DNA from 2 places in the Pseudomonas sp. S30_BP2TU TE3576 genome. Region 2 is predicted to be linked to the other one. Evidence: riboswitches for the same ligand, from Rfam matches in the RefSeq annotation. Region 2 holds a riboswitch; the other holds the start of a gene.
What was found. Region 2 has a riboswitch for cobalamin ahead of cobW (cobalamin biosynthesis protein CobW). Riboswitches for the same ligand answer to the same signal wherever they lie in the genome.
Positions count from the first base shown of each region.

Region 1 (7,556 bases), 4.4 Mb from region 2:
TTATGACGCCTTCGCGAGCAAGCCCGCTCCCACATTGGGTAGAGGTTGGCAGTTGGGCGTTTATTTAGCCGCCGAAACCCGCCACACCTTGTTCCCCACATCATCGGCCACCAGCAGGTCGCCTTGCTGGTCGATCACCACGCCTACCGGGCGACCCATCGCTTGTTCCTTGTCGTTGAGGAAGCCGGTGAGCACGTCAACCGGTTTTCCCACAGGTTTGCCGGTGCTGAACGGCACGAAAATCACTTTGTAGCCGCTGTGGGGTTTGCGGTTCCACGAGCCGTGCTGACCGATGAATGCCCCTTGCGTGAAAGGCGCCGGCAGCTTGCTGTTTTCGGCGAAGGTCAGGCCAAGGGATGCCGTGTGCGGGCCGAGCGCGTAGTCCGGGGCAATGGCCTTGGCCACCAGGTCCGGGTTTTGCGGCTCGACGCGAATGTCGACATGCTGCCCGTAGTAACTGAACGGCCAGCCATAGAACCCGCCGTCCTTCACCGAGGTGATGTAGTCCGGCACCAGGTCGCTGCCGATTTCATCCCGTTCGTTGACCGCGGTCCACAGCGCGCCACTGTGCGGTTCCCACGCCATGCCGTTGGGATTGCGCAGGCCGGAGGCGAATATGCGATGCTGGCCGGTGGCACGATCCACTTCCCAGATCGCTGCGCGACCTTCTTCCTTGTCCATGCCGTATTCGGCGACGTTGCTGTTGGAGCCCACGGTGACGTAGAGCTTGCTGCCGTCCTTGCTGGCGATGACGTTTTTGGTCCAGTGGTGGTTCAGCGGGCCGCCGGGCAAATCGACCACTTTGACGGGTTGCGACTTGATCGCCGTGTCGCCGGTTTCATAGTGGAATCGCAACAAGCGATCAGTATTGGCAACGTACAGATTTTTGCCGACCAGTGTCATGCCAAACGGCGAGTTGAGGTTTTCCAAAAACACGGTTCGGGTTTCCGCGATGCCGTCGTGATCCTTGTCCCGTAGCAACGTGATGCGGTTCGGGCTGGGCACGGTAGAGCCGGCACGCCCCATGACTTTCTTCATGACCCAACCGCGAATGCCATTACCGTCTTCGGGTTTGGGTGGTGCGGCGGTTTCCGCCACCAGCACATCGCCATTGGGCAGCACATAAAGCCAGCGCGGGTGATCCAGGTGTTCGGCAAAAGCGGCCACTTGGGTGCCATTGGCAGCGATGGGCTTTGCACCCTCCGGCCAGCCAATGGCAGGTGCAATGTTCACGGTCGGAACCAGGGTCTTGTTGGGTTCTGGTAGTTGAGGTGACGGGCCGGTGCCGTCGGAGACTTGCAGCCTGGAGGTCTCGCCACAAGCGGCGAGCCCTCCGCAGAGCGCGATAACGAGAACGAGCGGGGGCGTGCGCATGCTGATGTTCCCTATGAATGCCTTGTTCTAATCATAGAGAAGCATAGCCATCCGATGGTTCAACCCTTAGCCGCGTGCTTCCTTGAACAGAACCGCAATGCCGGGGTGATAGTTGCCGGCTTCGTTGCGCAACTTGCGATAGGCGTAAGGGAAATACCAGGCCACAGCGCAGGTGTGTTCCTTCTGCAGGTCGTCGACCATGTCCTGGAGTTCTTCCGGCGTGGCGCCTTGCTGGGCTTTTTGCGGGGCGACGAACAGGCAGCCGAGCTTCAGGTCGCTGGCATGGCTCACTCGCTTTGCGTCGCTGGCGATATCGAGCAGGGCCTGGGTCAGATTGAGACTGTTGACCCGTGGCCAGCGCTGGCTGGTCTGGATGTAGGCGCGGGTTTCGGGCGAGGCGAGGAACAGGTCGGCGCGGCTGTTGCGTTCGCCTTCTTCGGTCTGTTTACGGGTTGGTGTCTGTTGCAGCGTGACCATCTCGGCCATCCAGGCTGCGGCAGACAGCAATCCGAGATTGGCTTTTTCGTCGTGCCAGTACGGTGTGTCGCCATCACCGCGGACGGCGTTATAGCGGTCGATGCATTCGAACCAGTGCTCGAGCACCGGGCGCAGGAATTCCAGCTTTGGATTGCTGATGATCATGCCTTGCATGGGCTCACCCTTGTTATTGTGTTGTGGGGTTGTGGCTCTTTGATATCACTGCTGAGAGCGTGGCACAAGATTGGCGTCAGTTTATTGATTGACAGCAGTTATTCGGCAGGTGGCCTCCCGGCTTTAATTGACGCTCCACCCCCAACCCTCTAACCTTCGCGGCTTGTTTCAGGTGCTCTGTGGCTTGGGTCGACAGAGTGAAACAGGGAAGCCGGTGAGTGAGTTCTTCTTCTAGTCGAAGGCCCGCAATTCCGGCGCTGCCCCCGCAACGGTAAATGAGTGAAAACTGTGTCTGGTGCCACTGTGTCGATTTGATGCGGGAAGGCGCACAGTCTGGCCCCGCGGCCACTCATGAGCCCGGAGACCGGCCTGATTCATCCAGCGGCATCACGGTGGGCGATGCCAGGCTTTTTGCCTTCTATTGTTGTGCCTGCCCGCCGTTATTCCAGCCTCAACGGAGAGCTCCCCCATGACTGATACCCCCGATCGTGACGAACGCCACCTGGCGCGCATGCAGCGCAAAAAAGCCGTGATCGACGAGCGCATCGCCAATTCGCCGAACGAGTGCGGCCTGTTGCTGGTGCTGACCGGCAACGGTAAAGGCAAGAGCAGTTCGGCCTTCGGCATGCTCGCCCGCGCCATGGGGCACGGTATGCAATGCGGCGTAGTGCAGTTCATCAAGGGCCGCAACAGTACGGGCGAAGAGTTGTTCTTCCGACGCTTTCCCGAGCAGGTGCGCTTTCACGTGATGGGCGAAGGTTTTACCTGGGAAACCCAGGATCGTCAGCGCGATATCGCCGCCGCCGAAGCCGCCTGGGCGGTGTCCCGGGAACTGTTGCGCGATCCGTCCATCGGTCTGGTGGTGCTGGATGAGCTGAACATCGCCCTCAAGCACGGCTACCTCGATCTCGATCAGGTGCTCAGCGACCTGCAGGCCCGACCGCCGATGCAACACGTGGTGGTCACCGGTCGTGCCGCCAAACCGGAAATGATCGAGATGGCCGACACTGTCACCGAAATGGGCATGATCAAACACGCCTTCCAGGCCGGGATCAAAGCGCAGAAAGGCGTCGAGCTGTGAACACGCCTCGTCATTGCCCGGCGGTACTGATTGCCGCGCCGGCCTCCGGCCAGGGCAAGACCACCGTCACCGCGGCGCTGGCCCGATTGCATCGCAATCAGGGGCGCAAGGTTCGCGTATTCAAGTGCGGTCCGGACTTTCTCGATCCGATGATCCTCGAACGTGCCAGCGGTGCGCCGGTGTATCAACTGGACATGTGGATGGTCGGCGAGCAGGAAAGTCGCCGGCTGCTGTGGGAAGCCGCCGCTGAAGCCGACCTGATCCTTATCGAAGGCGTCATGGGGCTGTTCGACGGCACGCCGTCGAGCGCCGATCTGGCGCGACATTTCGGTGTGCCGGTGCTGGGTGTGATCGATGGCACCGCCATGGCCCAGACCTTTGGCGCACTGGCCTTGGGGCTGGCGCGTTATCAGCCGGACTTGCCGTTCGCCGGGGTGCTGGCCAATCGTGTCGGCACGCTGCGCCACGCGCAACTGCTCGAAGGCAGCCTGACGGAAGGTTTGCGCTGGTACGGCGCGCTGTCCCGGGAAACCGGGATCGAATTGCCGAGCCGACACCTGGGGCTGGTGCAAGCCAGTGAGTTGAACGATCTTGACCTGCGCCTCGATGCGGCAGCCGATGCCCTGGCCAGCAGTTGCGAGGTCGCGCTGCCACCGGCAGTCGAGTTTGCCGCCCCCGATGCCATCGTCGTCGAACCGCTGCTGGCCGGTGTGCGCATTGCTGTCGCCCGTGACGAAGCCTTTGCGTTCACCTACGGCGCGAGCCTGGATTTGCTGCGGGCGATGGGTGCCGAGCTGTCGTTCTTTTCGCCGATCCGCGACAGTGCGTTGCCGGAGGCGGACAGCCTGTATCTGCCGGGTGGTTACCCGGAACTGCACCATGTCGCACTGGCACAAAACACCGCGATGCTCGAGGCGATCCGCGCGCACCACGCCGCCGGCAAACCCTTGCTCGCCGAGTGTGGCGGCATGCTGTATCTGCTCGACGCCCTGACCGATGTCGAGGGCACTCGTGCCGAACTCGTTGGCTTGCTGGCCGGCGATGCGGTCATGCAAAAGCGTCTGGCAGCGCTGGCGTTGCAAGCGGTGGAACTGCCGGAAGGTTCGCTGCGCGGGCACACCTATCACCATTCGCTGACCACTACTGAACGGGTGCCGATTGCCCGTGGCACGAGCCCTAACGGCGGGCGTGGAGCAGAGGCGGTTTACCGTGACGGGCGGATGACCGCCTCCTACGTGCACTTTTATTTTCCGTCCAATCCCACGGCGATTGCCGCGCTGTTTGCGCCGAGCCTTGAGGCCGCTTTCGCGAACAAGCCCGCTCCCACAGGGGATCGCGTTTCTTCAAACAGCTCACTTTTAAATGTGGGAGCGGGCTTGCCCGCGAAGAGGCCATGACCGACAACGCATTCTCCGAAGTCGAGCGCGCAGCGGTCTACCGCGCCATCGCTGAACGCCGCGACATGCGCCACTTCAGCGGCGGTACGGTCGAGCCCGAATTGCTGCGACGTCTGCTCGAGGCCGCGCATCAGGCGCCGAGCGTGGGCTTGATGCAGCCTTGGCGCTTCATCCGCATCAGCGATCGCGCCTTGCGTGGGCAAATCCAGGCCCTGGTGGAAGAAGAGCGCATTCGCACCGCCGAGGCTCTCGGCGAGCGCAGCGATGAGTTCATGAAGCTCAAGGTTGAAGGTATCAGCGATTGCGCCGAGGTGCTGGTCGCCGCACTGATGGACGACCGCGAGCGGCATGTCTTCGGGCGCCGCACCTTGCCGGAAATGGACATGGCTTCGTTGTCCTGTGCGATCCAGAACCTGTGGCTGGCGTCCCGCGTGGAAGGGCTGGGCATGGGCTGGGTGTCGCTGTTCGAGCCGCAAGCCCTGGCCGATCTGTTGAAGTTGCCACCCGGAGCCAAACCGCTGGCGGTGCTGTGCCTGGGGCCGGTGAGGGAGTTCTATCCGGCGCCGATGCTGGTACTCGAAGGCTGGGCGCAGGCGCGTCCGCTGCAGGAATTGCTGTACGAAAACTTTTGGGGAGTGAGTCAATGAGTATGGCGTTGTTGAGTGTCGCCGCGGTTGCGCTGGATGCGCTGCTGGGCGAGCCCAAGCGCTGGCATCCGCTGGTGGCGTTCGGCCGTTTTGCCGAGCGCATCGAGCAACGTTTCAACGGCGGCGGTCGAGGCTGGCGCAGCCATGGCGTCACCGCGTGGGTGATCGCCGTGCTGCCGCTGGTGCTGTTGGTCACGGCATTCTCCTGGGCGCCGTACGTTGGCTGGATCGTCGAGATTCTCGCGCTCTATAGCGCCCTGGGCATGCGCAGCCTCGGTGAGCATGTCACGCCTGTAGCCACGGCCTTGCGCGGGGATGATCTTGATGAAGCACGCAAACGCGTGAGTTATCTGGTCAGTCGTAAAACCAGTGATCTGGATAAAACCGAAGTCGCCCGTGCCGCCACCGAGTCGGTACTGGAAAACGGCAGCGATGCGGTGTTCGCGGCGTTGTTCTGGTTTGCCGTGGCCGGCGCGCCGGGCGTGGTGCTCTACCGTCTGAGCAATACGCTGGATGCGATGTGGGGCTATCGCAACGAGCGATTCGAACGCTTCGGCTGGGCGGCGGCAAAGATCGACGACGTCCTCAATTACATTCCTGCGCGTCTGGTGGCGCTGACTTACGCGCTGCTGGGTAAAACCCGTCTGGCGTTGAAATGCTGGCGCACCCAGGGGCCGACCTGGGACAGCCCGAACGCCGGTCCGGTGATGGCGGCAGGGGCGGGTGCCCTTGGCGTCGAATTGGGTGGGGCGGCAATTTATCATGGTGAACTGCATCAGCGTCCGCAGTTGGGTGAAGGTGCGCCGGCGGATGCCGACTCCATTGACCGGGGCTGGCAGTTGGTCCAGCGCGGGGTCTGGTTATGGCTGCTGATTCTCTGCATAGGAGCCGAATTTTATGCTTGAGCACGGTGGACGATTGCGCAAGGCAGCGCTCGAATACGGCATAGATGAAGCCGAGTGGCTGGACCTGTCGACGGGCCTTGCGCCCTGGCCGTTCCCGGTGCCGGAGATTCCGCTGCGGGCCTGGGCCCGTTTGCCGGAGGCGGACGATGGTCTGGAGCAGGCCGCCTGCGATTACTACGGCACCTTGCAGGCATTGCCGGTGGCTGGCTCGCAAATGGCGATTCAACTGCTGCCGCGATTGCGTCGGGCGGGCAAGGTCGGCGTGCTGTCGCCGTGTTATGCCGAGCACGCCGAAGCGTGGCGTCGCGACGGCTACATCGTGCGCGAAGTGCTGGAGCATGAAGTCGACTTCTTTATCGACAGTCTCGACGTGCTGGTGGTGGTCAATCCGAACAATCCCACGGGCCTGAGCCTGACGCCCAGTCGCCTGCTCGACTGGCACACGCGGCTGGCCCAGCGCGGTGGCTGGCTGGTGGTGGACGAAGCGTTCATGGATAACACGCCGCAACTGAGCCTGGCGCCGTTTGCCCATCAAGTCGGATTGATCGTATTGCGCTCGTTCGGCAAGTTTTTCGGCCTGGCCGGTGTGCGCCTGGGGTTTGTGCTGGCCGAGCGCAAGTTGCTCAAGCTGCTGGCTGAACAAGTGGGGCCGTGGGCCGTCAGCGGGTCAACCCGGGTAGTGGGCCAGGCCTGTCTGCGCGATACCGAAGGGCAGGCGCGGCAACGGGTGCGCACCGAAGCGGCCAGCGAGCGCCTGGCGTCGTTGCTGGAACAACACGGCTTCAAGCCCGAAGGCGGTTGCGCGCTGTTCCAGTGGCTGATCACCGAACGCGCCGAAGAACTGCATGAATTCATGGCCCGGCGCGGCATTCTGCTGCGGTTGTTCACGCACAACAGCAGCCTGCGATTCGGCTTGCCCGGTGATGAAATCGCCTGGGTGCGACTGACGCAGGCGTTCGAAGATTTCGCCAAGGAAAACCAATGACCACGCTGATGGTGCAGGGCACCACATCGGATGCCGGTAAAAGTACGCTGGTGACCGCGCTGTGCCGTTGGGTCACGCGTCAGGGTGTCAGAGTGGTGCCGTTCAAGCCACAGAACATGGCCCTCAACAGTGCGGTGACCGCCGATGGTGGCGAGATTGGCCGCGCCCAGGCGGTACAGGCCCAGGCCGCACACCTCGAACCGCACACCGACATGAACCCGGTATTGCTCAAGCCCAACAGTGACACCGGTGCCCAGGTGATCATCCATGGCCGAGCCGTCACGACCATGAACGCCGTCGCCTATCACGACTACAAAACCATCGCCATGCAAGCGGTGCTGGCCTCCCATGAGCGCTTGAGCACGGCGTATCCGCTGGTGATGGTCGAGGGCGCGGGCTCTCCGGCGGAAATCAACTTGCGGGCCGGCGACATCGCCAACATGGGCTTTGCCGAAGCGGTGGATTGCCCGGTGGTGTTGATCGCCGATATCAATCGCGGCGGGGTTTTCGCCCATC
Region 1 is NZ_JBNDLK010000001.1:1,400,050-1,407,605, reverse strand. Features, by position in the region: gene ABIA48_RS06365 (PQQ-dependent sugar dehydrogenase) at 61-1,374, opposite strand; gene ABIA48_RS06360 (hypothetical protein) at 1,441-2,025, opposite strand; cobalamin riboswitch at 2,179-2,412, shown strand; gene cobO (cob(I)yrinic acid a,c-diamide adenosyltransferase) at 2,495-3,106, shown strand; gene ABIA48_RS06350 (cobyrinate a,c-diamide synthase) at 3,103-4,503, shown strand; gene bluB (5,6-dimethylbenzimidazole synthase) at 4,500-5,150, shown strand; gene cbiB (adenosylcobinamide-phosphate synthase CbiB) at 5,147-6,055, shown strand; gene cobD (threonine-phosphate decarboxylase CobD) at 6,048-7,040, shown strand; gene ABIA48_RS06330 (cobyric acid synthase) at 7,037-7,556, shown strand, end outside.
Region 1: linked by a shared signal. The riboswitch ahead of cobO (cob(I)yrinic acid a,c-diamide adenosyltransferase) and the one ahead of cobW (cobalamin biosynthesis protein CobW) in region 2 are both predicted to bind cobalamin.

Region 2 (7,556 bases):
GGTTGCCGTGCTTGCCGACATGGATCACGCCATGCGCGCCGTAGGTGTTGCGCAGCCAGAAGTAAAACGCCAGGTAACCATGGGGCGGAACCAGGTCCGGATCGTGATACACCGCGCTCGGGTCGACCTGATAACCCCGCGCCGGTTGAATGCCGACGAAAGTCAGGCCAAAACGCAGGCCGGCGATCATCATCCGTCCGCTGCGGCACATCGGGTCGTTTTCTGGCGTACCCCAGCGTTCGAGCACAGCCGCGCGGTTGGTTTCGGGCAGTGCGTGGAACATCGCCAGATATTCGTCCAGCGCCAGACTTTGCTGACACGGACGCAGGTCGAGGGTATCCAGATCGTTGCTGACGCCACCCAGCAACTGCTGGATCAGCGCGGTGCCGCTGTCGGGCAATTCGGCCGGCAACGGATAACCTTCGGCATGCAGCGCCCGCAGGATATTCAGTGCGGCGGCCGGGGTGTCGAGCCCGACGCCATTACCGATGCGACCGTCGCGGGTCGGGTAATTGGCGAGAATCAACGCAATGCGTTTATCAGCATTAGGTACCCGCGCCAGATCGACCCAACGCCGCGCCAGTTCGGCCACGAAATCCATGCGCTCCGGTTGCGGCCGGTAGCAAACCACATCCGACTGACTGCGCTCACTGCGCCACGCCAGATCCTTGAAACTGATCGGGCGACTGATGATGCGGCCGTCCAGTTCCGGCAAGGCAATGTGCATCGCCAGGTCACGGGGGCCGAGGCCCTGTTCGCTGGCGCGCCAACCCGGTTCGTTGTCCTGTGCGCAAATGGCCTGAATCACCGGAATATTGCGGCGAAACGGGCGCAGATGCGGGGCTTCGGGGCTCGACTGGGCGAACCCCGTGGTGTTCAGGATCACCGAGACGCTGGCCTCATCCAGCCAGTCCTCGACCACGCCAAGGCAACCGGGTTCTTTCAGGCTGGCCAACGCAATCGGCAACGGATTCAACCCCGCCGCCTGCAATCGCTGGCAAAAAACATCAATGAAAGCAGTGTTCGCCGCCTGCAAATGCGAGCGGTAAAACAACACCGCCGCCACGGATTGATCGGCGTGCCAGTCGGCCTGCCAGTCGCTCAGTGCGGCAGAGTGTTTGTGCGGATGGTAAATCGCCGTGCGTGGCAGGGTTTGCGGCTCGCCCCAGGTGTAATCGCGTGCCAGCCAGCGGCTCGCCAGGCAGCGGAAAAAATTCAGCGCATTACCCATGCCGCCCTGACGCAGAAACTGCCAGAGCCGATCGCGATCCTCGGCGCCGACCGTGCTCAGGTCGCTGAGCTCCGGGTCCGGGCGATCATCGCCCGGCACCAGAATCACCTGCACGCCGCGCTGCGACAGTTCAACCAGACGCTCGATACCGTAACGCCAATAGGCGATGCCGCCGTGCAGCGAAATCAGGATCACCTTGGCGTGACGCAGAACCTCATCGACGTACAAGTCGACCGAGGCATGGTTCTGCACCTGCATCGGGTTGGCCAGGCGCACGCTCGGGTAATCGCCGGGCAACTGCTGCGCCGCTTCGGCGAGCAGCGCCAGGCTGGAATCGCCACTGCACAGGACCACCAGGTCGGCGGGGGTTTGTCCAAGGTCGGCGATGTTGTCATCCGACACGAAACCGCCGGGCTGGGTCCTGAGCAGGTGCATGGCTTACACGCTGAGCGCGGCGCGCAATTGCGCTTCGAGAACAGTGGCGTCCAGTTCCTGGCCAATCAACACCAGGCGGGTGATGCGCGCTTCTTCGGCGCCCCACTGGCGGTCGAAATGCTTGTCGAAACGCGTGCCCACGCCCTGGATCAGCAGGCGCATCGGTTTGTTCGGGATCGCCGCAAAACCCTTGACCCGCAAGATGCCGTGCTGGACTACCAGTTGGGTCAGCGCGTCCATCAGCAGGCTTTCGTCGGCCTGGGGCAGTTCGATGGAGATCGAATCGAAGGCGTCGTGATCGTGGTCGTCATGATCGTCGTCGCCATCGTGATGATGGTCGTGGTGGCTGTGACGGCTGTCGATGTGTTCTTCGGAGCCGGCACCCAGGCCGATCAGCACGTCCAGCGGCAGGCGACCGCTGCTGGCTTCGACGATTTTCACCGCAGGCGGCAATTCTTCGGCGACTTCCAGGCGCACGCGGGCCAGGTCTGCCGGGTTGATCAGGTCGGTTTTGTTGAGGATGACCAGGTCGGCGCTGGCCAATTGGTCGGCGAACAGCTCGTGCAGCGGCGATTCGTGGTCCAGGTTCGGGTCGAGTTTGCGCTGGGCGTCGACCTGATCGGGGAATGCGGCGAACGTGCCGGCGGCGACAGCCGGGCTGTCGACCACGGTGATCACCGCGTCAACCGTGCAGGCGCTACGGATTTCCGGCCACTGGAAGGCTTGCACCAGCGGCTTTGGCAGTGCCAGGCCCGAGGTTTCGATCAGGATGTGATCGAGATCGCCGCGACGGGCCACCAGTTCGCGCATCACCGGGAAGAACTCCTCCTGGACGGTGCAGCACAGGCAGCCGTTAGCCAGCTCATAGACTCGGCCGTTGGCCTCTTCTTCGGTACAGCCGATGGAACATTGCTTGAGAATTTCGCCGTCGATGCCCAACTCGCCAAATTCATTGACGATCACCGCGATGCGGCGGCCCTGGGCGTTGTCGAGCATGTGCCGCAGCAGCGTGGTTTTACCCGAGCCGAGAAAGCCTGTGACGATAGTGACGGGGAGTTTGGCCAGTGTTTTCATCGGATGCCCTTTGGCTAAGCTGGCGGGCATACGGGACGACAACCGGCAACGCGGGCGCGCGTGCCTGAAGAGTTCGCCACCGGATCACCCCGCCCGGTTGAAAGTGAGAATCTGTGTCGAGGCAGGTCTCCTGGCTGACGGTGTGCCAGCCTTGAGCCTGGCATTCGCTGCGCCTTCCCGCCGGACTCATGGATTGAGCCTGCAGTGGCGTGGCAGCGAACATCACCGTTCACAGTTGCGGGGGCAGCCGCGGCATTGACCGCGTTCCCTTCTTAGCTTCGGCAAACGCCGAAGAACCTCGAAAGCGCAAGGCTACGCATGGTCTTGGGGCGGGTCAATGTTCACGTGACTTCTGCGGTGTGCCCTTCGCGAGCAAGCCCGCTCCCACATTTGATCGGGTTCTTTCAGGGGAAAAGGGTCAAGTGTGGGAGCGGGCTTGCTCGCGAAGAAAGCGACTCGGTTTACAGTTGAGAACCCTTGCCAATTGACGCCCAACCCCCTCCCATGCTCTCCTACACGCCTTGTTACGGGTGCCCTTCACAGGGTGAAACGGGAAACCGGTGAATCATGTGCTTTACTCTTAAGCCATGTCAGTCCGGTGCTGCCCCCGCAACGGTAAGCGAGCGAAGCATCAGATCCACTGTGCCACTACGGCATGGGAAGGTGATGCTTTCAGGAACAGGCAGAGGCCTGCGCCCCTCGTGAGCCCGGAGACCGGCCCGCAACACAAAGTGACCAGTACGATCACTGAACCAACAAACCCGCGGTGGGCGGGCGCTGTTTGAAACGCTGCGCGCCTGGTCGTGCAGTTTTTTGCATGCGCTCTTATTCCCCGCTGACAGACCAGAGGGATACGCCATGTCGATCATCAGCAGCACCGGCCACATCACCACCAGCACCACTTCTACCCTGGCCCAACGTCTGACCGCCGCCGTCTGCGCGTCGATCCTGGGCGCCTGTCTTGTCTATTTCGCCGGTTTCTCGCACATCGAAGCGGTGCACAATGCCGCCCACGATACCCGTCACAGCTCCGCGTTCCCGTGCCACTGAGAGCTGTTGACATGATCAAGCGTATTGCGCAAACCGCAGGCTTCACCGGACTGCTGGCCGCCCTGTTGTTGACCCTGCTGCAAAGCTTCTGGGTCGCGCCGCTGATTTTGCAGGCCGAGACCTACGAAAAAGCCGAACCGGCCGCCGTTGAAGTTCACCAGCACGCCGATGGCGCCATGGCTGCTCACACCCACGATGCGCAAGCCTGGGAGCCGGAAGACGGCTGGCAGCGTGTGCTGTCGACCACTGGCGGCAACCTGGTGGTGGCCGTCGGTTTCGCCCTGATGCTGGCCGGCCTGTACACCTTGCGTGCACCGACCAAAACCTCTCAAGGCCTGCTCTGGGGCCTGGCCGGTTATGCGACCTTCGTGCTCGCACCGACGCTCGGCCTGCCACCTGAATTGCCCGGCACTGCCGCCGCCGATCTGGCACAACGGCAACTGTGGTGGATCGGCACCGCCGCCTCCACCGCCGTCGGTATCGCCCTGGTTGTGTTCAGCCGTCACTGGCTGATGAAAGTCCTCGGTGTGGCGATCCTCGCCGTTCCCCATGTGATTGGCGCACCGCAACCGGAGGTGCATTCGATGCTCGCTCCGCAAGCACTGGAAGCCCAGTTCAAAATCGCTTCGCAGCTGACCAACGTGGCATTCTGGCTGGCCCTGGGCCTGATCAGCGCCTGGTTGTTCCGCCGCAAAAGCGATGGTCAATACCACGCATGACTGCTGCCAGCACAGCGCCGACCCTGGTGGTCGGCCTGGGCTGCCAGCGGGGCTGCCCTGTCAGCACGCTGCGGGCGCTGCTCGACCAGGCGCTGGAAGCGCATCAGATCCCGCTTCATGAGATCAAGGCCCTGGCCAGCATCGATTTGAAGCGCAACGAACCTGCACTGATCGAACTGGCGAAGCAGCTTGGCCTGGAATTGATGTATTTCAGCAGCCAGCAACTTGCCGCTTATGAGCAGCAACTCAGTCATCAATCGCAGATAGCGTTTGAGCGCACCGGTTGCTACGGCGTGGCGGAAAGCGCCGCGCTGGCCCTGGCCGAACAACTGGCCCAGGCCCCGGCAAAACTGCTGATCCCACGACAAAAATATGCCCAGGCGACCCTGGCATTGGCCGGCGCGGCATAAAAACCCCGATAATCCCCGCCATTGATCATGAACAATCTTCATCTGAAGCCCTGTTCATCCCCCTTTTTCCCACAGGAACCGACGATGACCGTCTACTTCATTGGCGCAGGTCCCGGCGACCCCGAACTGATTACCGTCAAGGGCCAGCGACTGATTCGCAGCTGCCCGGTGATCATTTATGCCGGCTCTCTGGTGCCGGCCGCCGTACTGGAAGGTCATTGTGCCGAACAGGTGGTCAACAGCGCCGAACTGCACCTGGAACAGATCATCGACCTGATCAAGAGCGCCCACGCCAAAGGCCAGGATGTGGCCCGAGTGCACTCCGGCGATCCGAGTCTGTACGGCGCCATTGGCGAGCAGATTCGCTATCTGCGTGAGCTGGGCATTGCGTTCGAGATCGTGCCCGGTGTCACCGCAACGGCAGCTTGCGCGGCCCTTTTGGGCGCCGAACTGACGCTGCCGGACGTTTCACAGAGCGTGATCCTGACTCGCTACGCCGACAAAACCGCCATGCCAGCCGGAGAGGAGTTCTCCAGCCTGGCGCAGCACGGTGCGACCATGGCGATTCATTTGGGGGTTAATCACCTGCCGAAGATCGTTGAAGAGCTCGTGCCGCATTACGGTGCCGATTGCCCGATTGCGGTGGTGCATCGCGCGAGCTGGCCGGATCAGGATTGGGTGGTGGGAACGCTTGAGGATATTGCCGGGAAGGTTGAGGCGAAAGGCTTTCGCCGTACGGCGTTGATTCTGGTGGGTCGGGTGCTGGGCAGTGACCATTTCAGCGAGTCATCGCTGTATCGCGCGGGGCATGCGCATCTTTACAGACCCTGATTCACCACCAACCCTGTGGCGAGGGGGCTTGCCCCCGTTCGGCGGCGTAGCCGTCGCAAAATCTGTGCGCCCGTTTTAAAAGCCGGGGCCGCTTCGCAGCCCAACGGGGGCAAGCCCCCTCGCCACAGGTTTCCAATGCCCCATAAAAAACGGCGCTCACGGGGCGCCGTTTTTTCGTTTCGCAGCGAACACCTTATTAGTAGTAGGCGTTTTCTTTCTGCGTGTGGTCGGTTACGTCGCGAACGCCCTTGAGCTCGGGAATACGCTCGAGCAAGGTGCGCTCGATGCCTTCCTTCAGCGTCACGTCGGCCTGGCCGCAGCCCTGGCAACCACCGCCGAACTGCAGGACAGCGATGCCGTCTTCAACCACGTCGATCAGGCTGACCTGGCCGCCGTGGCTGGCCAGCCCCGGGTTGATCTCGGTTTGCAGGTAATAGTTGATGCGCTCGTTGACCGGGCTGTCGGCGTTGACCATCGGTACTTTGGCGTTTGGCGCCTTGATGGTCAGTTGGCCACCCATGCGGTCGGTGGCGTAGTCGACAACGGCATCGTCCAGGAAGGCTTCGCTGAAGTGGTCGATGTACGCGGTGAAGCTTTTCAGCCCCAGCGCGGTGTCTTCGGGTTTTTCTTCGCCCGGCTTGCAGTAGGCAATGCAGGTTTCGGCGTACTGGGTGCCAGGCTGGGTGATGAAGACGCGGATGCCGATACCCGGGGTGTTCTGCTTGGAGAGCAGATCAGCCAGATAATCGTGGGCGGCGTCAGTAATGGTAATAGCGGTCATGGAAACTCCTCGCAGGCTTGGGCGCAGTTTACGCCAATCAACGCGCCGGACAAAGTCCTAGTATTTTTGTCGGGAAAGAATTGTGAGAGCGGGCTTACTCGCGAGGGCGTCGTGTCAGGCAAATCAATTGCGCCTGACACACCGCTTTCGCGAGCAAGCCCGCTCCCACAGGGGATCCGTGGTTTTTCAGAGGTTCTCGTAGCGATTCATGTCCAGCACGCCCTCTTCCACCGGATTGGTTTCCTGGATGTAGCGGCTCAGGTCATGGAAATACGGCCAGAATTGCGGATGACTGCGACGTATCCCCCAACGTTCGACGATTTTCTCGAAGCTGTCGGTATCCCTGGCGTTCTCCATTGCATCCACAAACGCCGGCACTTGCTCGGCCGGAATGTTGAACATGAAGTTCGGATAGCTGCTGAGCACACCCGGGAAAATCGTCAGGGTGTCGAGCCCCGGCTGATAGCGCAGCGATTCGCCGAGCAGGAACGCGACGTTGCTGTGAGCACGGTTGCGCAGCAGGCTGTAGATCTCACGCTTGCCGCTGCTGGTTTCGATACGCAGCATGGTCGCTTCCGGCAGTTGATCAATCACTTTCAACCCGGCCGCCGGACGCGAGGTCAGGCGGCTCAGCGCCTGCTCGGCACTTTGCAGGCCCGGATCAATGTTCGGCCGCGAGCAATAGGCACCGTCGCAGCGGTTGATCGGATCTGGCCTGGCATTGAGGTCGCCATAGCGGGAGAGCAATTGCCGGGCGAAATCTCGCTTGGGGTCCTGCGGGTTCAGATTCAGTGCCGTTGGCTTGTCGTTATCGATGGTCTCGTAGTCCAGCCACATCTTGAACTTGCCACTGTTCTGATACCAATCGTCGAGGTAGCCATCCCGGGAATCGGCGGGCATCAGGCGCAGGAAGTTCTGCTCGGCACCATTGCGGATCAGGTCGAAATACAGCCGCGTCTGGGCCTGATGGGACACGTTGCCGAACACATCGAAATTGACTGCCAGTTGATAGTAGGTGCGCTCCA
Region 2 is NZ_JBNDLK010000001.1:5,760,871-5,768,426, reverse strand. Features, by position in the region: gene cobN (cobaltochelatase subunit CobN) at 1-1,666, opposite strand, end outside; gene cobW (cobalamin biosynthesis protein CobW) at 1,670-2,740, opposite strand; cobalamin riboswitch at 2,844-3,056, opposite strand; cobalamin riboswitch at 3,252-3,477, shown strand; gene ABIA48_RS26400 (CbtB domain-containing protein) at 3,599-3,790, shown strand; gene ABIA48_RS26395 (CbtA family protein) at 3,802-4,509, shown strand; gene ABIA48_RS26390 (cobalamin biosynthesis protein) at 4,506-4,919, shown strand; gene cobM (precorrin-4 C(11)-methyltransferase) at 5,004-5,750, shown strand; gene nfuA (Fe-S biogenesis protein NfuA) at 5,947-6,531, opposite strand; gene ABIA48_RS26375 (fatty acid cis/trans isomerase) at 6,718-7,556, opposite strand, start outside.